DNA from 2 places in the Variovorax sp. EBFNA2 genome. Region 1 is predicted to be linked to the other one. Evidence: predicted binding sites of a transcription regulator. Region 1 holds the regulator's gene; the other holds the start of a gene.

Evidence for each region. The regulator NrdR, encoded in region 1, represses ribonucleotide reductase genes. The targets are predictions, from matches to a motif close to CACNANATNTNGTG.
Region 2: RZE79_RS04390 (ribonucleoside-diphosphate reductase subunit alpha) is a predicted target of NrdR. The motif match lies at 2,571-2,584, and genes of this name have one in related genera.

Annotation. Positions count from the first base shown of each region.
Region 1 is NZ_CP138496.1:2,865,665-2,877,126, forward strand. It holds gene ribBA (bifunctional 3,4-dihydroxy-2-butanone-4-phosphate synthase/GTP cyclohydrolase II) at 1-99, opposite strand, end outside; gene RZE79_RS13340 (riboflavin synthase) at 96-761, opposite strand; gene ribD (bifunctional diaminohydroxyphosphoribosylaminopyrimidine deaminase/5-amino-6-(5-phosphoribosylamino)uracil reductase RibD) at 848-1,978, opposite strand; gene nrdR (transcriptional regulator NrdR) at 2,037-2,480, opposite strand; gene glyA (serine hydroxymethyltransferase) at 2,517-3,761, opposite strand; ZMP/ZTP riboswitch at 3,800-3,926, opposite strand; gene RZE79_RS13360 (lytic transglycosylase domain-containing protein) at 3,976-4,836, opposite strand; gene RZE79_RS13365 (DUF748 domain-containing protein) at 5,545-9,354, shown strand; gene RZE79_RS13370 (DUF349 domain-containing protein) at 9,544-11,462, shown strand, end outside.
Region 2 is NZ_CP138496.1:972,758-984,219, reverse strand. It holds gene RZE79_RS04405 (histidine kinase dimerization/phospho-acceptor domain-containing protein) at 1-158, shown strand, start outside; gene RZE79_RS04400 (sigma-54 dependent transcriptional regulator) at 164-1,714, shown strand; gene ampD (1,6-anhydro-N-acetylmuramyl-L-alanine amidase AmpD) at 1,701-2,318, shown strand; gene RZE79_RS04390 (ribonucleoside-diphosphate reductase subunit alpha) at 2,667-5,579, shown strand; gene RZE79_RS04385 (ribonucleotide-diphosphate reductase subunit beta) at 5,800-6,990, shown strand; gene RZE79_RS04380 (histone H1-like DNA-binding protein) at 7,190-7,750, shown strand; gene RZE79_RS04375 (carbohydrate kinase family protein) at 7,866-8,768, opposite strand; gene RZE79_RS04370 (zinc-ribbon and DUF3426 domain-containing protein) at 8,827-10,206, opposite strand; gene prmA (50S ribosomal protein L11 methyltransferase) at 10,289-11,179, opposite strand; gene accC (acetyl-CoA carboxylase biotin carboxylase subunit) at 11,203-11,462, opposite strand, start outside.

The DNA.
Region 1 (11,462 bases):
GCCGGCGGCCAGCTCGGCCACGATGTCTTCGACCGGGGAGATCGGTGCGGGCGCCCGGTCGGCGCGGGAGGCGCCGATCGGCGTGACGGAGGCGTTCATTCGGCGGTGTCCTTGGAATACGTGGAAGTCTGGGGCACCAGGACGCCGGCCTGGAGCATGCGCTCCACGTAGCGCGCCACGGTGTCGATTTCGAGGTTGACCTTCGAGCCGGCCGACAGGCCGCCGAGGGAGGTGTTGTCCACGGTGTGCGGGATCAGGTTGATGCTGATCTCGGCGCCGCCTTCGATGTCGCTCACGCTGTTGACCGTGAGGCTCACGCCGTTGATGGTGATCGATCCCTTGTAGGCCAGGAAGCGTGCGAGCGCGGGCGGTGCGACCACGCGCAGCTCCCAGCTTTCGCCGACCGGCGCGAAGAAGCTGACGGTGCCGATGCCGTCCACGTGGCCCGAGACGATGTGGCCGCCGAGGCGGTCGCTCGCGCGCAGGGCCTTCTCGAGGTTGATGCGGCTGCCTTCGTCGGTCAGGCCGGCCGTCTTGTCGAGGGACTCCGCGGAAATGTCGATGGTGAATTGCCCGCGTTCAGGTGCGAGCGTGGTGACCGTCATGCAGGCGCCGTTGAGCGCGATGCTGTCGCCGAGCCCGACGTCGTCGAGGTAGCCGTCGGGCACCTCGATGCTGAGTCGCTTGCCGTAGGAGGAGGAGGTGCCGAGGTCGTGGATGGCGGCGATGCGCCCCACGCCGGTGATGATTCCGGTGAACATTCGCACATTTTCGCAGACATCGAGGGGTCTTCGGCCCGAAGGGCCGGTTTGCGGCAACGAATGTGCCGCGCCGCAGCGGCGGCGGCTCAGAAGCGGTCGCGGCCGGCGACGCGCGCGACGATGCGCAGGTCGGGCCCGAGCATGTCCACCGACTTGAACTCGAGCGGCAGCGCGCCCGCGAGCGACGTGAGCGGACCCTCGGCATGCAGGTGGCTGGCGATGTCGAGCCCGCTGCCGATCAGCTTGGGCGCCAGGTACACCAGCATTTCGTCGACGCAGCCTTCGCGCAGCAGCGAGCCGTTGAGCTTGTGGCCCGATTCGACGTGCAGCTCGTTGACGCCGCGCGCCGCGAGGTCCTTGAGCATCGCGGGCAGGTCGACCTTGCCGTGCAGGTTGGGCAGGCAGGTGATGGTGGCGCCGCGGGCTTCGAGCGCGGCCGCCTTTTCTTCGTTGTGCCGGCTGGCAGCGTAGATCCAGACAGCGCGGCCAGCTATGAAAATGTGAGCGTCGGGCGAGGTCTGGAGGTGGCTGTCGACCACGATGAGGTGGGGCTGGCGCGGTGTGTCGACCAGGCGCACGTCCAGGCGCGGATTGTCTTCGAGCAGCGTGCCGACGCCAGTCAGCACCGCGCCCGTGCGGGCCCGCCAGGCATGGCCGTCGGTGCGCGCGGCCTCGCCGGTGATCCACTGGCTCACGCCGTTCTGCAGGCCGGTGCGGCCGTCGAGCGAGGCGGCAATCTTCATCCGAACCCAGGGTTGCTGGCGGACCATGCGGCTGAAGAAGCCGATGTTGAGTTCGCGGGATTCGTCTGCACCCGGTCCGACCTCGACCTCGATGCCCGCCGCACGCAGGCGCGCGAAACCCTGTCCCGCCACGAGCGGATTCGGATCGGCCAGCGAGGCCACGACGCGGCACACACCGGCGGCGATGAGTGCGTCGCAGCAGGGGCCGGTGCGGCCGTGGTGCGAGCAGGGTTCGAGCGTGACGTAGGCGGTGGCGCCCGCGGTCGAATGGCCCTGGGCCTGCGCGTCACGCAGCGCCATCACTTCGGCGTGCGGGCCGCCGGCCTGTTGGGTGTGGCCCCGGCCGATCACGCGGCCATCGGCGTCGCACAGCACGCAACCCACGCGTGGGTTCGGGTCGGTCAGGCGGATCGCGGAGGCGGCGAGCCGCAGTGCGGTCGCGATGTGGGACGCGTCGTGTTCGGAAGGGGGCATGAGAGCGGAGCGGGAAAAAGGCGAGGGCGGCGCGAGGCGGCGCTTCGTTCGCACCTTCTTAGATATCGCGCAGCAACTGCCGGAACTCGTCCACGTCCTCGAAGCTGCGGTACACCGAGGCAAAGCGCACGTAGGCGACCTTGTCGAGTTTCTTGAGTTCGCGCATCACGAGTTCGCCGACCTTGGTCGAATCGATTTCGCGCAGGCCGCTGGCCAGCAGCTTCTGCTCGATGCGCAGCAGGGCGTTGTCGATCTGCTCGATGCTCACGGGGCGCTTGCGCAGCGCCAGCATCATCGAGGCGCGGACCTTGGTCGAGTCGAAGTCGGCGCGGCTGCCGTCCTTCTTGACCACGACGGGGAAATTGACGTCCGGGCGCTCATACGTGGTGAAGCGCTTGTCGCAGGCGCTGCACTGGCGGCGCCTGCGGACGAAGTCGGCGTCTTCCGAAACGCGGGTCTCGACGACCTGCGTTTCGAGATGACCGCAAAAAGGGCATTTCATGCGGCCAGTGCTTCTCTTCTTCTGTTGCTTACGAAATCAACGGTAGACAGGGAAGCGGCTCGTCAAGGCATGGACCTTGGCGCGCACCGCGTCGATGTTCGCCGCGTCGCGCGGGTTCTCGAGCACGTCGGCCACCAGGTTCGCCGTGATGCGGGCCTCTTCGTCCTTGAAGCCGCGCGTGGTCATGGCGGGAGTGCCGATGCGCACGCCGCTGGTGACCATCGGCTTTTCCGGGTCGTTGGGGATCGCGTTCTTGTTGATCGTCATGTGGGCGGCGCCCAGCACGGCTTCGGCTTCCTTGCCGGTGATGCCCTTGGCGCGCAGGTCGACCAGCATGACGTGGCTCTCGGTGCGTCCGCTCACGATGCGCAGGCCGCGCTCGGTGAGGGTGTCGGCCACGATCTGGGCGTTCTTGACCACCTGTTGCTGGTAGGCCTTGAACTCGGGCGTCATGGCTTCCTTGAACGCGACGGCCTTGGCGGCGATCACGTGCATCAGCGGGCCGCCTTGCAGGCCGGGGAAGATGGCGCTGTTGATGGCTTTTTCGTGCTGCGACTTCATCAAAATGATGCCGCCGCGCGGGCCACGCAGGCTCTTGTGCGTGGTCGAGGTCACGATGTCGGCGTGCGGCACCGGGTTGGGGTACACGCCCGCGGCCACGAGGCCGGCGTAGTGGGCGATGTCGACCATGAAGATCGCGCCGACGTCCTTGGCGACCTTGGCGAAACGTTCGAAGTCGATGTGCAGCGAGTAGGCCGAGGCGCCCGCAATGATCAGCTTGGGCATGTGCTCATGCGCCTTGCGTTCCATCGCGTCGTAGTCGATGGCTTCGTTGGCGTCCAGGCCGTAGCTCACCACGTTGAACCACTTGCCGCTCATGTTGAGCGGCATGCCGTGGGTCAGGTGGCCGCCTTCGGCCAGGCTCATGCCCATGATGGTGTCGCCGGGCTTCAGGAAGGCGAGCATCACGGCTTCGTTGGCCGAGGCGCCGCAATGCGGCTGCACGTTGGCGGCATCGGCGCCGAAGATCTGCTTGACGCGGTCGATGGCCAGTTGCTCGGCCACGTCGACGTGCTCGCAGCCGCCGTAGTAGCGCTTGCCCGGGTAGCCTTCGGCGTACTTGTTAGTGAGCTGCGAGCCCTGGGCCTGCATGACGGCCGGCGAGGCGTAGTTCTCGCTGGCGATCAGCTCGATGTGGTGTTCCTGGCGCGCGTTTTCGGCTTGAATCGCGGCCCAGATTTCGGGATCGGTCTGTTCGACCAGGATGTTGCGGTGGTACATGGCAGTCCTTTGAAGACGAGGTCCTTGTTCAACCAAACAAGGGCTGCCCAGGCGAACGGCTGAACGCCTGTTGTGGTCAGGCGGCACGCTTCCCAGTGGTATTCCACGTCAGCGCGTGGCACCTTTTTCAGGGTGCTGCGCCTATCGCCAGTCGCGTACAGGCCGAGTGTAGCGCAGGCCCGGAGGCTTCCGGGCCTGTAGGGTTGGCAAGGCCTCAGGAAACAGCGGAGAGCAGGGCGACCTTGGCCGGCTCGCTGCCGGTGGCAGGCTCTTCGCCTGCCGGCTTGGCGGGGGCCACGACGGGAATCGGCTGCGCGCGCGCCGTGGTCGGCGGCGGCACGGCGATCGTCGACGGCGCACGGCCGGCGGCGACCTGGCGCAGGCGCTCGTGCTCGGCCAGCACCTTGGCGGCATAGCCACCGTCGTCGTCGAGGTTGGCGGCGCCCACGTAGTAGCGCAGGCCGCCTTCGAGCGAGCCGGCACGGGCGATGCATTCCTGCAGCACCTTCACGCCGACGCGCATGTTGGTCACGGGGTCGAAGGCGGTGAGCGTGCCGCCCGCGCTTTCGTACTTGTCGCCGTGCACGCGGGTCATGACCTGCATCAGGCCCTGGGCGCCGACGTGGCTCTGGGCGAACGGATTGAAGCTGGACTCGATGGCCATGATGGCCAGGATCAGCGTCGGGTCGAGCTTGGTGCGCTTGCCGATCTGGTAAGCCTCGGAGACCAGCACGCTCAGCGGCTCGGCCGCGACGCGGTACTTCTTGCTGAGCCAGTAGGCCACCGCCGCTTGCTGCTTGGGCAGATCGTCGGGGCTCGCGGCCGTGGTGCGCTCGATGGCGGTCGGCTCGAGGTCGGTGGCTTCGGGCGCGGGCTTGCGCGACTCCAGCCAGCCCATCAGTTGTTCCTCGCCGGTCTTGCGCAGGTCGGGACGCGCCACGAGGGCGAGGGCCGCGAACACGATGGCCAGACCGACCAGTGCAAACCCGTTGTGGGTGATTTCAAAAAAGCCGTCTGCCACATCGGACACGAAGGTCCGTAGCCCGCGGGCTGTGGCATCAAACGCCTTGCTCATCGCTTTTTTTCCTTTCTGTGCGGCACCTGGCATGCAGCGCCGGAAGGGCGATGGATGAAGGCAGCGGCGCTTGGATTGGTATGTACGAATCAGGCTCCGCGCATGGAGGGGTGGGGGTGGGAGCGCGGCGGCCTGATCACGCCGGTGGAATTCGGCAGCGGATTCAGGGAGGCCCTGCTGCGTCCGGCAGCGAGGGCAGGCGGATTCTAGCGTGGCTAAATACACGGTCAAGCATAAGGATTTGGTTTCATATGTTAATAAGTGATTGAAGAATCCCCTCGTCCTAGGGGCGAGCCAGGGGGCGCGCCTACGGGAAATCCCTTGGAAAAAGACATTTGCAAAGGAAGGGAGGGACGCCTAATCTGAACGGGCCTGAGGTTTCAGGCGTTTTTCCGAAGTCAGGCAGTCCGAGGTGCAAGTCAAGGACTCGAACGATGGAGGACTCCACGGCGGCAATCTCTTGCTGCCAGCACGGTGGGAACCATTACTTCCGGTCGTGCGAATCGATGGCATGGGTTTTGGGCCCGCCATCAAGCCCGGTGACAAGACACTTCGTCGACTCACCGGGCTTTCTTGTTTGTGGCGTTCACACTTTCGGCCTACCGCTCCTGTCGAGGGCCGCGCGGGCATCGCAATGCTTCGCCAAATGGGAACGCATTCACGTTTCAGCAGACTTTGTTGGCATCTGTTTGCGGCACACTTCTGCGAATGGATGCTGCTTCGATCAAACAGAACAAATGGGTGCGGCGTGGGGTTGTCGCGTTGCTGGTGTTGTTGGCCTTGTGGGTCATTGCCTGGCTGGCGGTGCCGCCGATTGCCAAGAGCCAGCTTCAGAAGATCGCGAGCGAGAAACTGGGCCGCCAAGTCACCGTCGGCAAAATCGACTTCAAACCCTGGACGCTCGAACTCGCACTGAATGACCTGCGCATTGCCACCGCCGACGGCAAGCTGCCGCAGGTGGCCATCAAGCGCATCTATGCCGATGCCGAACTGCAATCGCTGTTCCGCCTGGCGCCGGTGATCGACGCGGTGACGGTCGAGGCGCCGGCGGTGCTGCTCACGCACCAGGCCGACGGCAAGTACGACATCGACGACATCCTGGCCAAGCTGGCCTCGGGTCCGCCGCCCGACCCGAACGCCGAGCCCGCGCGCTTCGCGATCTACAACATCTCGATCAAGGACGGTGCGGTCGATTTCGACGACCAGACCGTCAAGCGCCGGCACGAACTGCGCGGTTTCACGTTGAATGTGCCGTTCCTGAGCAACCTCGCCTCCCAGCGCGAGATCAAGACCGAGCCCAAGCTGGCCTTTGCGCTCAACGGCAGCCAGTTCGACTCGGCCGCCTTCACGACGCCGTTCGCGCAAAGCCGCAAGACCGACGCCCACGTGCAGTTCAAGGGGCTCGACCTGGTGCCGTACCTGGGCTACATCCCCGGCGGCCTGCCGGTGAAGCTGCAGGCCGGCAGTCTCGATGCTGATTTGAAGATCGATTTCCAGCAGACGGGCACCGTCGGCCTGAAGATCACCGGCACCGTCGAAGCCCACGGCGCCAAGCTGGGCGACGCCCGCGGACGTGACCTGCTGGCTTTCGACTCGCTCAAGCTGGCGCTGGCCGACGTGCGCCCGCTGGAGTCGGTGTTCCACCTGAGCGAGGTCGCGCTGGCCAAGCCGCAGCTGGTGGTGGCACGTGACGCGTCCGGCCAGCTCAACCTGATGGCCACGAACCCTGCGACCGGCGCGGCCGAAAAGGTGGCGCCATTGCCCGCACCCGCCGCCAGCGCGCCGAACGGAAAGCCGGTGGCCGAGAAGCCCAAGCTCAAGGTGCAGGTCGACAAGGTCGCGCTCGACGGCGGACGCATCGGCTGGCGCGACGAGACCGTCAAGCCCGGCGCGTCCATCGATCTCACCGACCTCGGCATCAACCTCACGGCCATCACCTGGCCCATGGAAAAGCCCGCGCAGTTCGACGGCAGCACCGCCGTTTCCGGCGCCACGCTGAAGTTCAAGGGCACGGCGACCGACAAGGTCGCCGACGTGCAGACCGAGGTCGAGGCGCTGCCGCTGTCGCTGGCCGCGCCGTACCTGGCGCAGAGCCTGGAGCCCACGCTCGACGGCAAGCTCAGCGGCCAGATCGACGTGTCCTGGGCCCAGCCCGACCTGAAGTTCAAGGCGCGCCGCCTGGCCGCCGACGGCCTGGCGCTGACCCAGGCCAAGACCGCGCTGGCCAGCGTCGGCCGCTTCGAGCTGGTCGATGCCGAGGTCGACATGACCAAACACACCTTGAACATCGCGTCGTTCACCGCGACCAACCCCAAGGTGAGCGTCGAGCGCGACAACGAGAAGCGCTGGATGTTCGAGCGCTGGCTCAAGACCCCCGCCGGCAACGCCAAGGCGGCGGCGCCCAAGCCGGCCGACGCCGGTGCGGCGCGCGCCAATGCCAACACCAAGCCCTGGGCGCTGACGCTGGGCACGCTGGCCGTGGACAACGGCAGCCTGTCGTATGCGGACAAGGCCGGTTCGGCGCCGGTGGCGATCGAGGTCACGGCCTTCAAGCTCCACGCCCAGAAGATCGCACCCGACACCCACACCGTCTCGCCGCTGCAGGTGTCGGGCCGCATCGGCGCGGGCCGCCGCGCGGACCCGGGGCGCTTCGACTACAAGGGCAACATCGTGCTGAAGCCGCTCGCGGCCGAGGGCCGGCTCGAGGTGGCGTCGTTCCCGGCGCATGCCTTCAAGGCCTACTACGCCGACGCGCTCAATGTCGACATCCGCCGCGCCTTCGCGAGCTACCGCGGCACGGTGCGCTACGCGACCACGCCGGCCGGCATGAACGTCAAGCTGGCCGGCGATACCGCGCTGGACGATTTCCGCGCCAACAGCGTCTCGCTGACCCAATCGCCGGGCTTCGACCGTGGCAACAGCCAGTTGTTGAGCTGGAAGACCCTGAGCCTGCGCGGCCTGCAGGTCAGCCTGGCGCCCAATGCCGCCCCGACCGTCGACGTGCGCGAGACCACGCTGACCGACTTCTTCGCCCGCGTGATCGTCGATCCCACGGGCCGCCTCAACCTGCTGAGCCTGACCAAGAAGGGCGAAGAGGCCTCGAAGGCCGCTGCCGCCACCGAAGCCAGCACGAAGAAGGGCCCGGGCGGCACCACCACCACGACCCGCGCACCGACTTCGGCGCCGCAGCGGGCCTCGGGCGGTGCGCCGGTGTCGGCCGAAGCCATGGTCGGTGGCGCCCCCGAGCCTGCGCCTGTCGCCTCCGCGCCGGCCGTGGCCGCCGCGCCCGCGGCCGACAGCGGCCCGGCGCCGGTCATCAACTTCGGTCCGATGAGCCTGGTCAACGGCAAGATCGACTTCACCGACCTGTTCGTCAAGCCCAACTACTCGGCCGACCTCAGCGAGCTGACCGGCAAGCTCAGCTCGTTCTCGTCGAACCCGCCGAACGGGCAGGGCGGCCGCCCGGCGCTGGCCGACCTCGAATTGCGCGGCAAGGCGCAGCAGACCGCAGCGCTCGAAATCACCGGCAAGCTCAACCCGCTGGCCAAGCCGCTCGAGCTCGACATCACGGCCAAGATGCGTGACCTCGACCTCGCGCCGCTGTCGCCGTACTCGGTGCGCTACGCGGGCCACGGCATCGAGCGCGGCAAGATGAGCATGGACGTCAACTACAAGATCGCGCCCGACGGCCAGCTCACCGCCACCAACAAGCTGGTGCTCAACCAGCTGCAGTTCGGCGACGAGGTGGCAGGCGCACCCAACAGCCTGCCTGTGCGCCTGGCCGTGACCCTGCTGGCCGACCGCAACGGCGTGATCGATGTCGACCTGCCGCTCAGCGGCTCGCTCAACGACCCGCAGTTCAGCATCGGCCCGCTGATCTGGAAGGCCGTGGTCAACCTGATCGTTAAGGCCGTGACCGCGCCGTTCAGCCTGCTGACCGGCGGGCTGGGCGGTGGCGGCAGCGGCGATTCGAGCGCGATCACCTTCGAGCCCGGCAGTTCGACGCTCAGCACCGGCGCCAAGGAAAGCCTGGACAAGGTCGTGAAGGCTCTGACCGAGCGGCCAACGCTGCAGATGACCGTGGTGGGCACCTCCAGCCTCGAAAAGGAACGCGACGCCTACCAGCGCCAGCGCCTGCGCCAGCTGACCCAGGCCGAGAAGCGCCGGGTCGCGGTGCGCGGCGGCCAGACCGGCACCGAGGTGCCGCCGGTGACCGACGCCGAATACCCCGCGCTGCTCACGGCCGTGTACAAGCGCTCCGACATCACCAAGCCGCGCAACATGGTCGGCCTGGCCAAGGACCTGCCGGTGAAGGAAATGGAAAACCTGCTGCTGGCCAGCGTGCCGGTCGACGAAGAATCGATGCGCCAGCTCGCGGTCGAGCGCGGCGCCGTGGTGCGCGACTACCTGCTGGCGCAGAAGCTGCCGAGCGAGCGCCTGTTCCTGGGTGCCGTGCGCACCACCGCCAGCGGCAACGACTGGAAGCCCGGCGCCGAGCTGAGCCTGACCATGAAATAGCCGGCGGGGCTTGGCTTTTCGCCTCGCCTTGCTATATATCTTGCGGGCCTTTTCAAGCCCGCCGAACGGTGCGCGCCGCGGTTCCGACACGGAATTCGGCGGGCCGTCCGCCAACTGGGTGAAAATGTCGATGTGCGCCGGCCTTTGCCGGCGCCTTCGCTTTCTCTACCAAGACAACGATTTCGCGCAGTGACCTCTACTTCTTCCAAGCCACACGACCTCCAGGCCCTCGACACCCTCACCGGTGGCGCCTTCACCGCGCCAACCTCGGGCGAGCGTTCCGCGCGCATCCGCGATTGGCTCGCGGGCAACCCCACGTCCGAGCAGATGCAAGAGGTCTTCAAGGAGTTGAGCGGCCGCGACAAGGGCGCGGCGCGCCTGCTGCGCGAAAAGCTCGACGAAATCAAACGCGCCAAGGGTCAGGAGGCCATCGCCGCCGAATGGGCGCAGAAGGCCGAGACGCTGCTGGCCCAGTCCAAGCTCAACATCGCCGACGCACTGGCCTGGCAGCGTGACGCCGCCAAGGCCGGCGCGCCGCTGTCGCGCGAACCGCTGGCTGGCCTCAAGGCCCAGCTGGCCGAGCGCGTCAAGGGCATCGAAGACCTGCAGCACCGCGCGCAGGTCCACCGCGAAGCCGCCGTCTTGCTGGCGCAGCGCTTTGAAGTGTTGTCCACCAAGGGCTGGAAAGACGCCCAGGCCGCCGAGGAATCGCTGCGCGCCGACGTGACCCATTGGCAGCAGCAGGCCGCCGACATCGTGGCCGATGCCAACTGGAACAGCCTCGACGCCAAGTTCGCACCGCAGCTCGACGCCTCCAAGTCGCAGCTGCTCGTGGTGTCCGACTCGTTCCACGGCGCGCTGGCCCAAGCCATTGCCGCAGCCGCCGATGCCGCTGCGCCGCTGCCGCCCGTGCCCGTCTGGGCCGACGAACTGCGCGCCGCACGCGGCGAAGTGGTGGCGCCCAAGGCCGCCGCCCCCGCACGCCCCGCCGCGCCCAAGGTCGACCCGGCCGTGCGCGCTGCGGCGCAAGACGCCGTGCAGGCCGCCCTTGCCAAGCTCGAGCAAGAAACCGCCGAAGGCCACGGCAAGGCCAGTGCCGGCGCCGCCGCCGCGCTGCGCGCCGTGCTCAAGGAGCACGGCAAGCTGGTCGACGCGCCGCTCGAAGCCCGCGTGCATGCCGCACTGGTCGCCGCCGGCGAACTCGAAGGCTGGCAGCGCTGGAGCGCCGACAAGGTCCGCGAAGACCTCGTCGCCAAGGCCGAAGGCCTGCTCAAGCGCCCCGAAGGCCAGGCCCTCGGCGGCCGCAAGATGCAGGAAACCCTGCGCGCCCTGCGCGACCAGTGGAAGCAGGCCGACCAGGGCGGCGTGCCGAACCACGCGCTCTGGAAGCGTTTCGACGAAGCCTGCAACGAAGCCCACAAGGTCGTCGAAGCCTGGCTCGAGAAGGTGCGCGCCGATGCCGCGGAGCACCGCGGCCTGCGTGTCGCGCTGATCGAAGAGGTCAAGGCCTGGGCCGCCGAACATGCCGGCGCCACCGACCTGAAGGCGCACAACCGCGCGCTGCACCAGTTCGCCGACCGCTGGCGCGATGCCGGCCACGTGGGCGAGAAGGTGTTCGCCGAGCTGCAACCGCTGTGGAACGAAGCCTTCGGCGCCGCCCGTGCCCCGTTCGAAGCGGCACAGAAGGCCAGCGTCGAACGCCGCCAAGCCATGATTGCCGAGGCCGCCGAGCTGGGCGCCCAGCCGATGCTGCGCATCGACGCCGTCAAGGCGCTGCAGCAGCGCTGGCAGGCCGAGGCGCAGAGCGTGCCGCTCGACCGCCGCCACGAACAGAAGCTGTGGGACGCGTTCCGCGCGCCCATCGACGAAGCCTTCAACCGCAAGACCGCAGAGCGCGAAAAGGCGTCGTCGGCCATGAGCGAGCACGATCGCTACGTGCTCGATGCGTCCAAGGCGCTCGACGCGGCCAATGCCGGCGGCGACGCACAGAAGATCCGCGCCGCCATCGCCGGCCTCGAAGCCGCACTGCGCGGTGAAGCGCCTGTTCGGGCACCTGCGCCCGCACCGGCTCCGGCCACCCCGAGCGACGGCCCTGCGGTCGGCGCGAC
Region 2 (11,462 bases), 1.9 Mb from region 1:
GCCGCTCCAGCGGCCTGGGCCTGTTCCTGTGCCGCGAGCTGTGCCGGCGCCACGGCGCGACCATCGGCTACGAACGGCGCGCGCTGGTGCCGGGCGGCCCCGAGGGCAATGAATTCTTCGTCAGCTTCGCACCGAGCGAAAACCGGCTGACACAATAGCGGCCGTGAGCTCCCTCCCGCCCTCCGCCGCCGCCTCGCGCCCCGCGCAGATCCTCGTCATCGACGACGAGCCCGACCTGCGCACGCTCTACGAACTCACGCTGCTGCGCGAAGGCTACCGGGTGGAGGCCGCGGGCAGCGTGTCCGAAGCCTGGCAGCACCTCGAGGCCGGCCGCTTCGACGCCGTGATCACCGACATGCGGCTGCCCGACGGCGAAGGCATGGAGATCATCCACCGCATCCAGAAGGACCAGCGCAGCGAGCGTTGCGTGGTCATGACCGCCTACGGCTCGGCCGAGAACGCGGTCGAGGCGCTGAAGGCCGGCGCCTTCGACTACCTCACGAAGCCGGTCGACCTGAAGCAGTTCCGCGCGGTGGTCGCGTCGGCCGTGCAGGCCAACCGCGCCGCGGTGGTCGTGCCGCAGAAGCCCGCGCCGCAAGCCGCCGGCCGCAGCGGCGAACGCCCCGACGCACTGGCCGTGACGCGCAGCGGCGCCACCGCGCTCGACCGGCTGGTCGGCGACTCCGAGCCGATGCGCCTCGTCAAGTCGCGCATCGCCAAGGTGGCGCGCGGCATGGCGCCCGTGCTGGTGCGCGGCGAATCGGGCACCGGCAAGGAGCTGGTCGCGCGCGCCGTGCACGGCTGCAGCCAGCGCAGCGACGGCCCGTTCGTTGCGGTGAACTGCGGCGCCATTCCCGAGAACCTGCTCGAGGCCGAGTTCTTCGGCGCCAAGAAGGGCTCGTACACCGGCTCGTCGCAAGACCGCGACGGCTACTTCCAGGCGGCGCGCGACGGCACGCTGTTTCTCGACGAGATCGGCGACCTGCCGCTGGCCATGCAGTCGAAGCTGCTGCGCGCCATCCAGGAACGCAGCGTGCGCGCCATCGGCTCGACGCAGGAAGACGCGGTCGACGTGCGCATCGTGAGCGCCACCCACAAGGATCTGCACGCCGAAGTGCTGGCCGGCCGCTTCCGGCAAGACCTGTTCTACCGCCTCAACGTGATCGAGATCGCGGTGCCCGCGCTGCGCGAGCGCCGCGAAGACCTGCCCGCCCTGTGCACCGCGCTGCTCGCACGCATCGCGCAAGACGGGGGCCTGCCGGCGCCGCGCCTGTCCGACGCGCTGCTGCAGCGCCTGGCCCAGCACCCGCTCGACGGCAACGTGCGCGAACTCGAGAACCTGCTGCACCGCGCCGTGGCGCTGAACGACGGCGACGAGCTGCACATCGACCTCATGGGTGCGATGCCGGTGGCGCCTCGCACCGAATCGATCGTGCCGACCGAGGCGGCGACCGCCGCTGTTGCGGCGCCCGCACCGGCACCAGCCGTCGAGCCCAAGCCCGCACCGCCGCCGCTGCCTTCCGATCTGCAAGCCTGGCTCGACCAGCAGGAGCGCGAGATCCTCGTGCGCGCGCTGCACGAAAGCGGCTTCAACCGCACGGCCGCCGCCGCGCGGCTGGGCATGAGCCTGCGCCAGATCCGCTACCGCATCGCGCGCTTGGGCATCTCCACGCCCAACGGCGACGACGGCGCCACCGCGCATGCCGACGACTGACGGCCTCGCCAATCCACCGACCGGCGACGACGGACTCTGGCGCGCCGGCTGGTACCGCTTCGCCAAGGCCCTGCCCTCGCCCAACTTCGGCCCGCGCCCCGTCGGCGCGCAGACCGACCTGATCGTGCTGCACTCGATCAGCCTGCCGCCGGGCGAGTACGGCGGCGACGCGGTGCAGCAGCTCTTCACCAACCGGCTCGACTGGGACGCGCACCCGTACTTCCAGTCGATCCGCGGGCTCGAGGTGTCCTCGCATTTCTATGTGCGGCGCAACGGCGAGCTCTGGCAATTCGTGAGCTGCGACGACCGCGCCTGGCATGCCGGTGTGTCGTCGTGGCGCGGACGCACCAACTGCAACGACGACTCCGTCGGCATCGAGCTCGAAGGCCTCGAGGGCGAGCGCTTCGAAGAGGCGCAGTACGAAACGCTGGCCAGCCTCTGCGCCGCGCTCGCGCAGCACTGCGCCATCGCCCACATCGCCGGCCACGAGCACATCGCGCCCGGCCGCAAGCAGGACCCCGGCGCCGGTTTCGACTGGCGCCTGCTGCGCGAACAGCTCGGCTGGAATCCACAGATGTTTCCCGAGCAGGTGGTGGCGCGCTAATTTTTTCAATCGCTCCGTGGCCCGCGATGCGCCGCTCTCGCAGCGCAGCAATCTCGTAAGCGCAGGCACGCGACGCAGCAACCATGCGGCCTGCAGGCCCAAATCGCCTTGCAAGCCGCGCCCCGCGTGGGTTGCGCCACCATGGTCCAGTATTCACGCGGCATCGCTGGCGATGCGCTGAGTGCGGAGCAATTTCCGCAGGGACCGCCCCAGAGGAAAACACTACCTGTAGTGGCTTGTAGGGCGCCGACACCCTAGATATAGTGTCTTCCCGTTCGGCAACAACGCCGACGCAAGGCCCGCGAGGCCTTGCCAACCAACAAGAATTGCACAACCGAGAGGAAGCGAATGCAAACTGCACTGAACACCCCGTCGACCCCCCGCGCCGTCCCCGCGACGCCGCAGCAGCAACAAGACACTGCGGGCTCGCCCACCGGTCAGAACCTCGCCCACTACCAGATCATTCGCCGCAACGGCGCCGTCGTTCCCTTCGAACCGAACAAGATCGCCATCGCCATGATGAAGGCCTTCCTGGCCGTGCATGGCACCCAGGGCGCGGCTTCGGCCAGCGTGCGCGAGACGGTCGACACGCTCACGCAAGGCGTGATCCGCGCCATGGTGCGTTCGCGTCCGGGCGGCGGCACCTTCCACATCGAAGACGTGCAGGACCAGGTCGAGCTCGGCCTGATGCGTGGCGGCCACCACGAAATCGCGCGTGCCTACGTGCTGTACCGCGAACGCCGCACGCAGGAACGCTCCAAGCAAGTCGAGCAAGACCTGCCCACCGCGCCGGTGCTGCACGTGCTCGACAACGGCGAGCGCGTGGCGCTCGACCTGAACGAGCTCAAGGGCCTGATCGAATCGGCCTGCGAAAACCTGGGCGACAGCATCACCGCGGCCCCCATCGTCGCCGAGACGATGCGCAACCTGTACGACGGCGTGCCGCTGGACGAGGTCTACAAGGCCTCCATCCTGGCCGCCCGCACGCTGATCGAGAAGGACCCCGACTACACCTTCGCCACCGCGCGCCTGCTGCTGCACACGATCTTCAAGGAGATCATCGGCCGCGAAGTGATGCCGGTCGAGCGCGCCACCGCCTACGCCGATTACTTCCCGCAGTTCATCAAGAAGGGCGTCGAGAACGAGCTGCTCGACGAGAAGCTGCTGCAGTACGACCTGCCCCGCCTGGGCGCCGCCCTGAAGGCCGAGCGCGACAACCAGTTCGACTACCTCGGCCTGCAGACGCTGTACGACCGCTACTTCCTGCACGTGCGCAAGACCCGCATCGAGCTGCCGCAGGCCTTCTTCATGCGCGTGGCCATGGGCCTGTCGCTTGGCGAAATCGACCGCGAAGCCCGCGCCATCGAGTTCTACGAAGTGCTGTCGTCGTTCGACTTCATGTCGAGCACGCCCACGCTGTTCAACGCCGGCACGCTGCGCTCGCAGCTGTCCAGCTGCTACCTGACCACCGTGCCCGACGACCTGGACGGCATCTACGAGTCGATCAAGGAAAACGCGCTGCTGTCGAAGTTCGCCGGCGGCCTGGGCAACGACTGGACCCGCGTGCGCGCGCTGGGCAGCCACATCAAGGGCACCAACGGCGAATCGCAGGGCGTGGTGCCCTTCCTGAAGGTGGTGAACGACACGGCCGTGGCCGTGAACCAGGGCGGCAAGCGCAAGGGCGCCGTCTGCACCTACCTGGAAACCTGGCACCTCGACATCGAGGAGTTCCTGGAGCTGCGCAAGAACACCGGCGACGACCGCCGCCGCACGCACGACATGAACACCGCCAACTGGATCCCCGACCTCTTCATGCGCCGCGTGATGGAAAAGGGCACCTGGACGCTGTTCTCGCCGTCGAACGTGCCTGACCTGCACGACCTGTTCGGCGCCGACTTCGAAAAGGCCTACGTCGCCTACGAAGAGAAGGCCGCCCGCGGCGAGATCAAGCCCGCGCGCACCCTCCAGGCGTCGGACCTGTGGCGCAAGATGCTCACGATGCTGTTCGAGACCGGCCATCCCTGGATCACGTTCAAGGACGCCTGCAACGTGCGCTCGCCGCAGCAGCACGCCGGTGTCGTGCACTCGTCTAACCTGTGCACCGAGATCACGCTGAACACCAGCGACACCGAAACCGCCGTGTGCAACCTGGGTTCCGTGAACCTGCTGCAGCATCTGAAGGACGGCAAGGTCGACCAGGAAAAGCTGAAGAAGACGATCTCCACGGCGATGCGCATGCTCGACAACGTGATCGACATCAACTACTACGCCGTGAAGAAGGCGCGCGACTCCAACCTGCGCCACCGTCCGGTCGGCCTGGGCCTCATGGGCTTCCAGGACGCGCTGTACGAACTGCGCATTCCCTACGCTTCGCAGGAAGCCGTGCAGTTCGCCGACGAGTCGATGGAAGCCATCTGCTACCACGCCTACTGGGCCTCGACCGAGCTGGCCAAGGAACGCGGCAAGTACTCGAGCTACAAGGGCTCGCTGTGGGACAAGGGCATCCTGCCGATCGACTCGCTCGACCTGCTCGAGAAGGCCCGCGGCGGCTACGTCGAAGTGGACCGTTCGGCCACCCTCGACTGGGACACGCTGCGCGCCAAGATCAAGGCCGACGGCATGCGCAATTCGAACTGCGTGGCGATCGCCCCGACCGCGACCATCTCGAACATCATCGGCGTGGATGCTTCCATCGAACCCTGCTTCGGCAACCTGTCGGTCAAGTCGAACCTGTCGGGCGAATTCACCGTCATCAACCACTACCTGGTGCGCGACCTGAAGCGCCTGGGCCTGTGGGACGACGTGATGGTCATGGACCTGAAGCACTTCGACGGTTCGCTGCGTCCCATCGACCGCGTGCCGCAAGACGTGAAGGCGCTGTACGCCACCGCGTTCGAAGTGGAAACCACGTGGCTGGTGGAAGCCGCCGCACGTCGCCAGAAGTGGATCGACCAGGCGCAGTCGCTGAACATCTACATGGCCGGCGCCTCGGGCAAGAAGCTCGACGACACCTACAAGCTCGCGTGGCTGCGCGGCCTGAAGACCACGTACTACCTGCGCACGCAGAGCGCGACGCACGCTGAAAAGTCGACGGTGCAATCGGGCCGTCTCAACGCGGTGTCGTCGGGCAACGACGCACCCTCGGGCATGAGTGCACTCGAAGCCGCCGCTGCTGCAGCGAAGGCACAGATGAGCGCGATGCCCGCCACCGACATCGCGTTCTGCGGTGTCGACGATCCGACCTGCGAAGCCTGCCAGTGATGTGCAAGTGAAGCGTCATTGAAAAAAAGACGCTTCGATCGATCAGCGAGGTGCTCGCAAAAGCGAAAGCGAAAAGCGCGCGACGTTCAATCAATCAAGGCATTGACTGACGTCGCGCGATGCATGCGAGCAACATAACAACCCCATAAATGGCGCACGATGTGAACGAGCACTTTGCAACTCACATCGTTGCTCCGATAATTGCGCATTGGATTTTTCTATGTTGACCTGGGACGAAGAAGTCAAGCCCTCCTTACCAAAGGATATGCAACAAGGATTGCAGCAGCACCACGCATCGACCAGCGGTTCTTCCGCAGGTCGCGCGGTCGCCGCTCCGACTTCGTCGCTTGCACAACCCACCACTGCCACCGCACCGGTGGCCGCCGCTGCAGGCCAGCGCGTCAAGGCTTCCGACAAGCGCATCATCAACGGCCAGACCGACGTCAACCAGTTGGTGCCGTTCAAGTACAAGTGGGCCTGGGAAAAGTACCTCGCCACCTGCGCCAACCACTGGATGCCGCAGGAAGTGAACATGACGCGCGACATCGCGTTGTGGAAAGACCCGAACGGCCTGACCGAAGACGAACGCCGCATCGTCAAGCGCAACCTCGGCTTCTTCGTGACCGCCGACTCGCTGGCCGCCAACAACATCGTGCTGGGCACCTACCGCCACATCACGGCCCCCGAGTGCCGCCAGTTCCTGCTGCGCCAGGCCTTCGAGGAAGCGATCCACACGCACGCGTACCAGTACATCGTCGAGTCGCTCGGCCTGGACGAGAGCGAGATCTTCAACGCCTACAACGAAGTGCAATCGATCCGCGAGAAGGACCAGTTCCTGCTCCCGTTCATCGACGCCATCAGCGACCCGCTCTTCAAGACCGGCACGCACGAGACCGACCAGACGCTGCTCAAGTCGCTCATCGTGTTCGCCTGCCTGATGGAAGGCCTCTTCTTCTACGTCGGCTTCACGCAGATCCTTGCGCTGGGCCGCCAGAACAAGATGACCGGCGCCGCCGAGCAGTACCAGTACATCCTGCGCGACGAGTCGATGCACTGCAATTTCGGCATCGACCTGATCAACCAGCTCAAGCTCGAGAATCCCGGCCTGTGGACTGCAGAGTTCAAGGCCGAGATCAAGGACCTCTTCATGAAGGCCGTCGAGCTCGAATACAAATACGCCGAAGACACCATGCCGCGCGGCGTGCTCGGCATGAACGCCTCCATGTTCAAGGGCTACCTGCGCTACATCGCCAACCGGCGCGCGCAGCAGATCGGCCTCGAAACGCTCTTCCCGAACGAGGAAAACCCGTTCCCCTGGATGAGCGAAATGATTGACCTGAAGAAAGAGCGCAACTTTTTCGAAACCCGCGTGATCGAGTACCAGTCGGGTGGTGCGCTCTCCTGGGATTGAATTTTTCGATACACAACAATTCATGAATTCAAGAATTGCCCTTGCCACCGACTGCGCCACAGAGCGCGGCATGGACGAGGGCTCAGGTGTTCATGGTGCTGGAGCTCAGATTCCAACGCCATGAATCACTTCACGCTCCCAACGCGCGTGGAGTGCTTCAATAGGTTGATTTTTTCAACTTGATCAAGGAGAAATAGAAATGGCAACTGCAAAGAAAGCGCCGACCAAGAAGGTCGCTGCAAAGAAGGCTCCGGCAAAGAAGGCTGTCGCCGCGAAGAAGGCTCCGGCAAAGAAGGTCGCTGCCAAGAAGGCTCCGGCTAAGAAGGCTGTCGCCAAGAAGGTCGTAGCGAAGAAGGCTCCGGCAAAGAAGGTCGCGGCCAAGAAGGTTGCAGCCAAGAAGGTCGTAGCGAAGAAGGCTGCACCGGCGAAGAAGGCCGCTGCCAAGAAGGCTCCGGCAAAGAAGGCCGCCGCCAAGAAGGCGCCAGCCAAGAAGGCCGTAGCGAAGAAGGCGCCTGCCAAGAAGGCTGCTGCCAAGAAGGCCCCTGCGAAGAAGGCTGCCGCCAAGAAGGCTCCTGCCAAAAAGGCAGCCGCCAAGAAAGCCGCGAAAAAGCCCGCTGCCAAGCCTGCCGCTGCTGCCAAGAAGCCTGCTGCCAAGAAGGCCGCCGCGCCTGCGAAGGCTGCCGTAGCGCCTGCCCCTGCGGCGCAAACGACGCTGAATCCCCAGGCAGCCTGGCCGTTTCCGACGGCCAGCAAGCCCTGAGTGAATTCTCAGCGGCCCTGAAAGGCACAAAGCCCGGCACCGCAAGGTGCCGGGCTTTTTTCATGGGCGCCCGCTATTTGCCGTATCGCCGAAGCGATGCAGGCACGTCAGCGAATCACAGGTCGAGCGTCGCGCGATCGATCTGGTAGTTCTGCGGTCCGCGTTGCGCAATCTTGAGCGCGCCGATGCGATTGCCGAGGGCTGCGCAGCGGGCCAGCGGCCATTCCTTTTCCAGGCCGTACAGCAGGCCGCCGCGCCATGCGTCGCCGCAACCCGTGGGCTCGATCACCGCTGCGGGCACCACGCCGGGCACGTGCTCGCGCTCGCCGTTCGTCCACACCTCGCAGCCTTCGGCGGCCAGCGTGACCACAAGACCACGCACGCGCTGCGAGATCTCGGCCAGGCTCCATCCGGTGCGCTGCGCCAGCATCTTGCCTTCGTAGTCGTTGACCACGACCCAGCTCGCGAGCTCGATGAAGTGACGCAGCGCGTCGCCGTCGAACATCGGAAGGCCCTGGCCCGGATCGAACACGAAGGGAATGCCGGCGGCGGCGAATTGCTCGGCGTGCTGCAGCATCGCGTCGCGGCCGTCGGGCGCGATGATGCCGAGCTTGATGTCTTCGCGCGCCACCACCTTCGTGACGTGCGCCTGCTGCATCGCGCCGGGGTGGAACGCCGTGATCTGGTTGTTGTCCGTGTCGTTCATGATCATCGCCTGCGCGGTGAACGTGTCGTCGAGCTGACGCACGAACTCCGTGCTGATGCCCAGCGTGCGCATGCGTTCGGCGTAGTCGGCACCGTCGCTGCCCAGCGTGGCCATCGGCAGCGCCGTGCCGCCGAGTGCGTTGAGGCTGTAGGCAATGTTGCCGGCACAGCCGCCGAAGTCACGACGCAGGCCCGGCACCAGGAACGACACATTCAGGATGTGCAGCTGGTCCGGAAGGATCTGGTCGGCGAACCGGCCCTCGAAAGTCATGATGGTGTCGAACGCGAGGGAACCGCAAATCACTGCTGCCATGGGTGGACCGTAGGTTGGATGAAAAAGGGAACGAACGGCGCGCGTGTCGGCGCTCCGCTCAGGGATAGAAAGCTTCGACGCGGTAGCCCGCGATCGGCGGCAGCGCCGCTGCTTCGCTGGCCGACAAGGTCAGCGGCAGCGAGGCCGCACGGTCGGCACGCGCGGCCAGCACGCCGGGCGCGCCGTAGTCGGTCGGTGTCAGCACGCGCCGCACGACAGCCTGCTCCTGCGAGTCGAGCAGCGACAACTCGATGGCCGGCATGGCGAGCGGCACGGTCGCCGCATTGCGCAAGGTGAAGCTCAGCCGGTAGTCGTTGCCACCGCTCTTCTCGCGCGCGAAGGCCGCGCCTTCGATCACGATGTCGCCGATCTGGCGCAGCGGTGCGAGCTCGCAGCCGGTGTACTGGCACAGCGCCGACAGGGCCGGCCGCAGGTTCGGCTGGCGCGCCACGATGCCGTCGCGCTCATGGCGAACGACCTGCACGATGAGGATCAACGCCGCGAGCACGGCCAACACCGCGATCAGGCGACGTGTGCCCTTGCGTTGCCAGAAGCCGAGAGACTTTTTGACCGGCTCGTCTTCTTCGGCGAAGGGATGGTCCTCGGGCGCCTCGAAGGTTGCGGAGAGCGAGAAGTCGGGCTCGCCTTCGGCACGGATGCCGGGGCCGGGCAGCGGCGCGACCGCCGCTTCGTGCTGTTGCGCGTCGCGGGCCTTGGCGTTCGCGATCTTGGCCGACTTGGCGCGCGCGCGGCGCAACGCCTTCTGGATCAGGAGCTGGTCGTGGTCTTTTTCTTCCTGCTCACGCTCTCCAGCCGCGCCGTCGTCATCCTCACCGGTCGCTGCGACCAGCCCGCGCAGCGCGGAACTGCGCGGCAGGTTGGGCAAGGGCGGCGCAGGCGACGGTGACGCGGGCGGCGGTGCGCCGAGGTTCAGGTCGATGTTCGGAAACGGCGGCAGCGAACTCGCGGGCGGACGCCATGCGGGTTCTCGGGTGTCAAGATCGGACCAGGGCTCGTCTGCAGAAAGTCCGTGCGCGGGCAGCGTCAGCGAGAAAGGCAGGGGCGGCGCGGCCGGCGCCGCGGCAGCGGTCGACAGGCCCGCCTCGTCGTGAGGCGCAGGCGTTGGCGCTTGCGGCTCGGACTCGTCGTCGAGAAAGTCTGCTTCCTCGACTGCTGCTGGCACCGCCGTCAGGTCGATGCGCGCATCCTCGAAAGACGCCACCAGTGCGGCCATCGAAGCCATCGGCGAAGAGGCCGGTGCGGGTGCCGGCGCGGCAGGCGCGGACGCGGCACCATCGGGCGCATCCTGCAGGTCGAGCGTGGCATCGAACACATGGCTGCAGCGGCCGCAGCGCACCCAACCGTCCGAGATGCGAAGCTGGTCGCGCACCACCTTGAAGGTGGTGGTGCAGGCGGGGCAACGCGTGACGAGGCTCATGACGGGGCGATTGTAGGGTTGGGCCCTCGCCACTCAGGCAGGCGCCCGGGGCGCCCGCAGCGCGAGCGCCCGGCCGCGCGCTTCAGCAGCGCGCGGTCATGAGGATCCAGCCGTCCTCGGTGTCGCTGACTTCGAGCGCGGCGTAGGGCGCATAGGCTGCCTTCAGCTCGTCGGCCTGGCGCTCGAGGATGCCGGCCAGCACCAGCGAACCGCCGGCGGCCACGTGGCTGCGCAGCAGCGGCGCCAGCACCTTGAGCGGCGTCGCGAGGATGTTGGCGAGCACCGTCTGGTACTCGCCCTTGGCCGCTTCAGGCAGGCCGGCGTTCAGTTGCACGCTGTTGGCTTCGGCGTTGAGGCGGGTCGAGGAGACCGCGGCCTCGTCGATGTCGACGGCGTCGATGGTGCGCGCGCCGAACTTCGCTGCACCGATGGCCAGGATGCCGGAGCCGCAGCCGTAGTCGAGCACGCGCTGGTCGGCAAAGGCGCCCTCGCCTTGCGTCGCGATCCAGCGCAGGCACATGCGCGTGGTCGGGTGCGTGCCGGTGCCGAAGGCCAGGCCCGGGTCGAGCCGGATCACCTGCCTGGCTTGTGCCGGCGGCTCGTGCCAGGTGGGCACGATCCAGAACTCGGGCGTGATCTCGACCGGCGCGAACTGCGATTGCGTGAGCCGCACCCAGTCCTGATCGGGCACCGGCGCCACGCCGAGCACCGCACAACCGCCGAAGAGGTCCTGCAGCGCGAGCACCGAGGCGGCCTCGTTGGCAGCAGCTTCATCGGGGAACAGCGCGATCACGCGCGAACGCTGCCAACCCTCCTTGGGCGGCGGCATGCCGGGCTCGCCGAACAGGGCCTGCTCGGCATCGGTTTGCGCGTCGGCGTCTTCGACCGACACGCTCAGCGCATCGAGTGCGTCGAGCGCATCGCCGAGCCATTCGACCCGGTCTTCCGGCGCCATCAGGCGGAGTTCAAACATACAGGGCGTTTTCGCGCGTGGACTCAGCGCTTGTGCGCTGCGAGCCACTCTTCGAGGTAGTGGATGTTCGTGCCGCCACTCATGAACTTGGCGTCGACCATCAGCTCGCGGTGCAGCGGCATGTTGGTCTGGATGCCTTCGATCACGGTTTCGTTCAGCGCCGTGCGCATGCGCGCCATGGCCTGCTCGCGCGTGTCGCCGTACACGATGATCTTGCCGATCATCGAGTCGTAGTTCGGGGGCACGAAGTAGTTGGTGTACACGTGCGAGTCGACGCGAACAC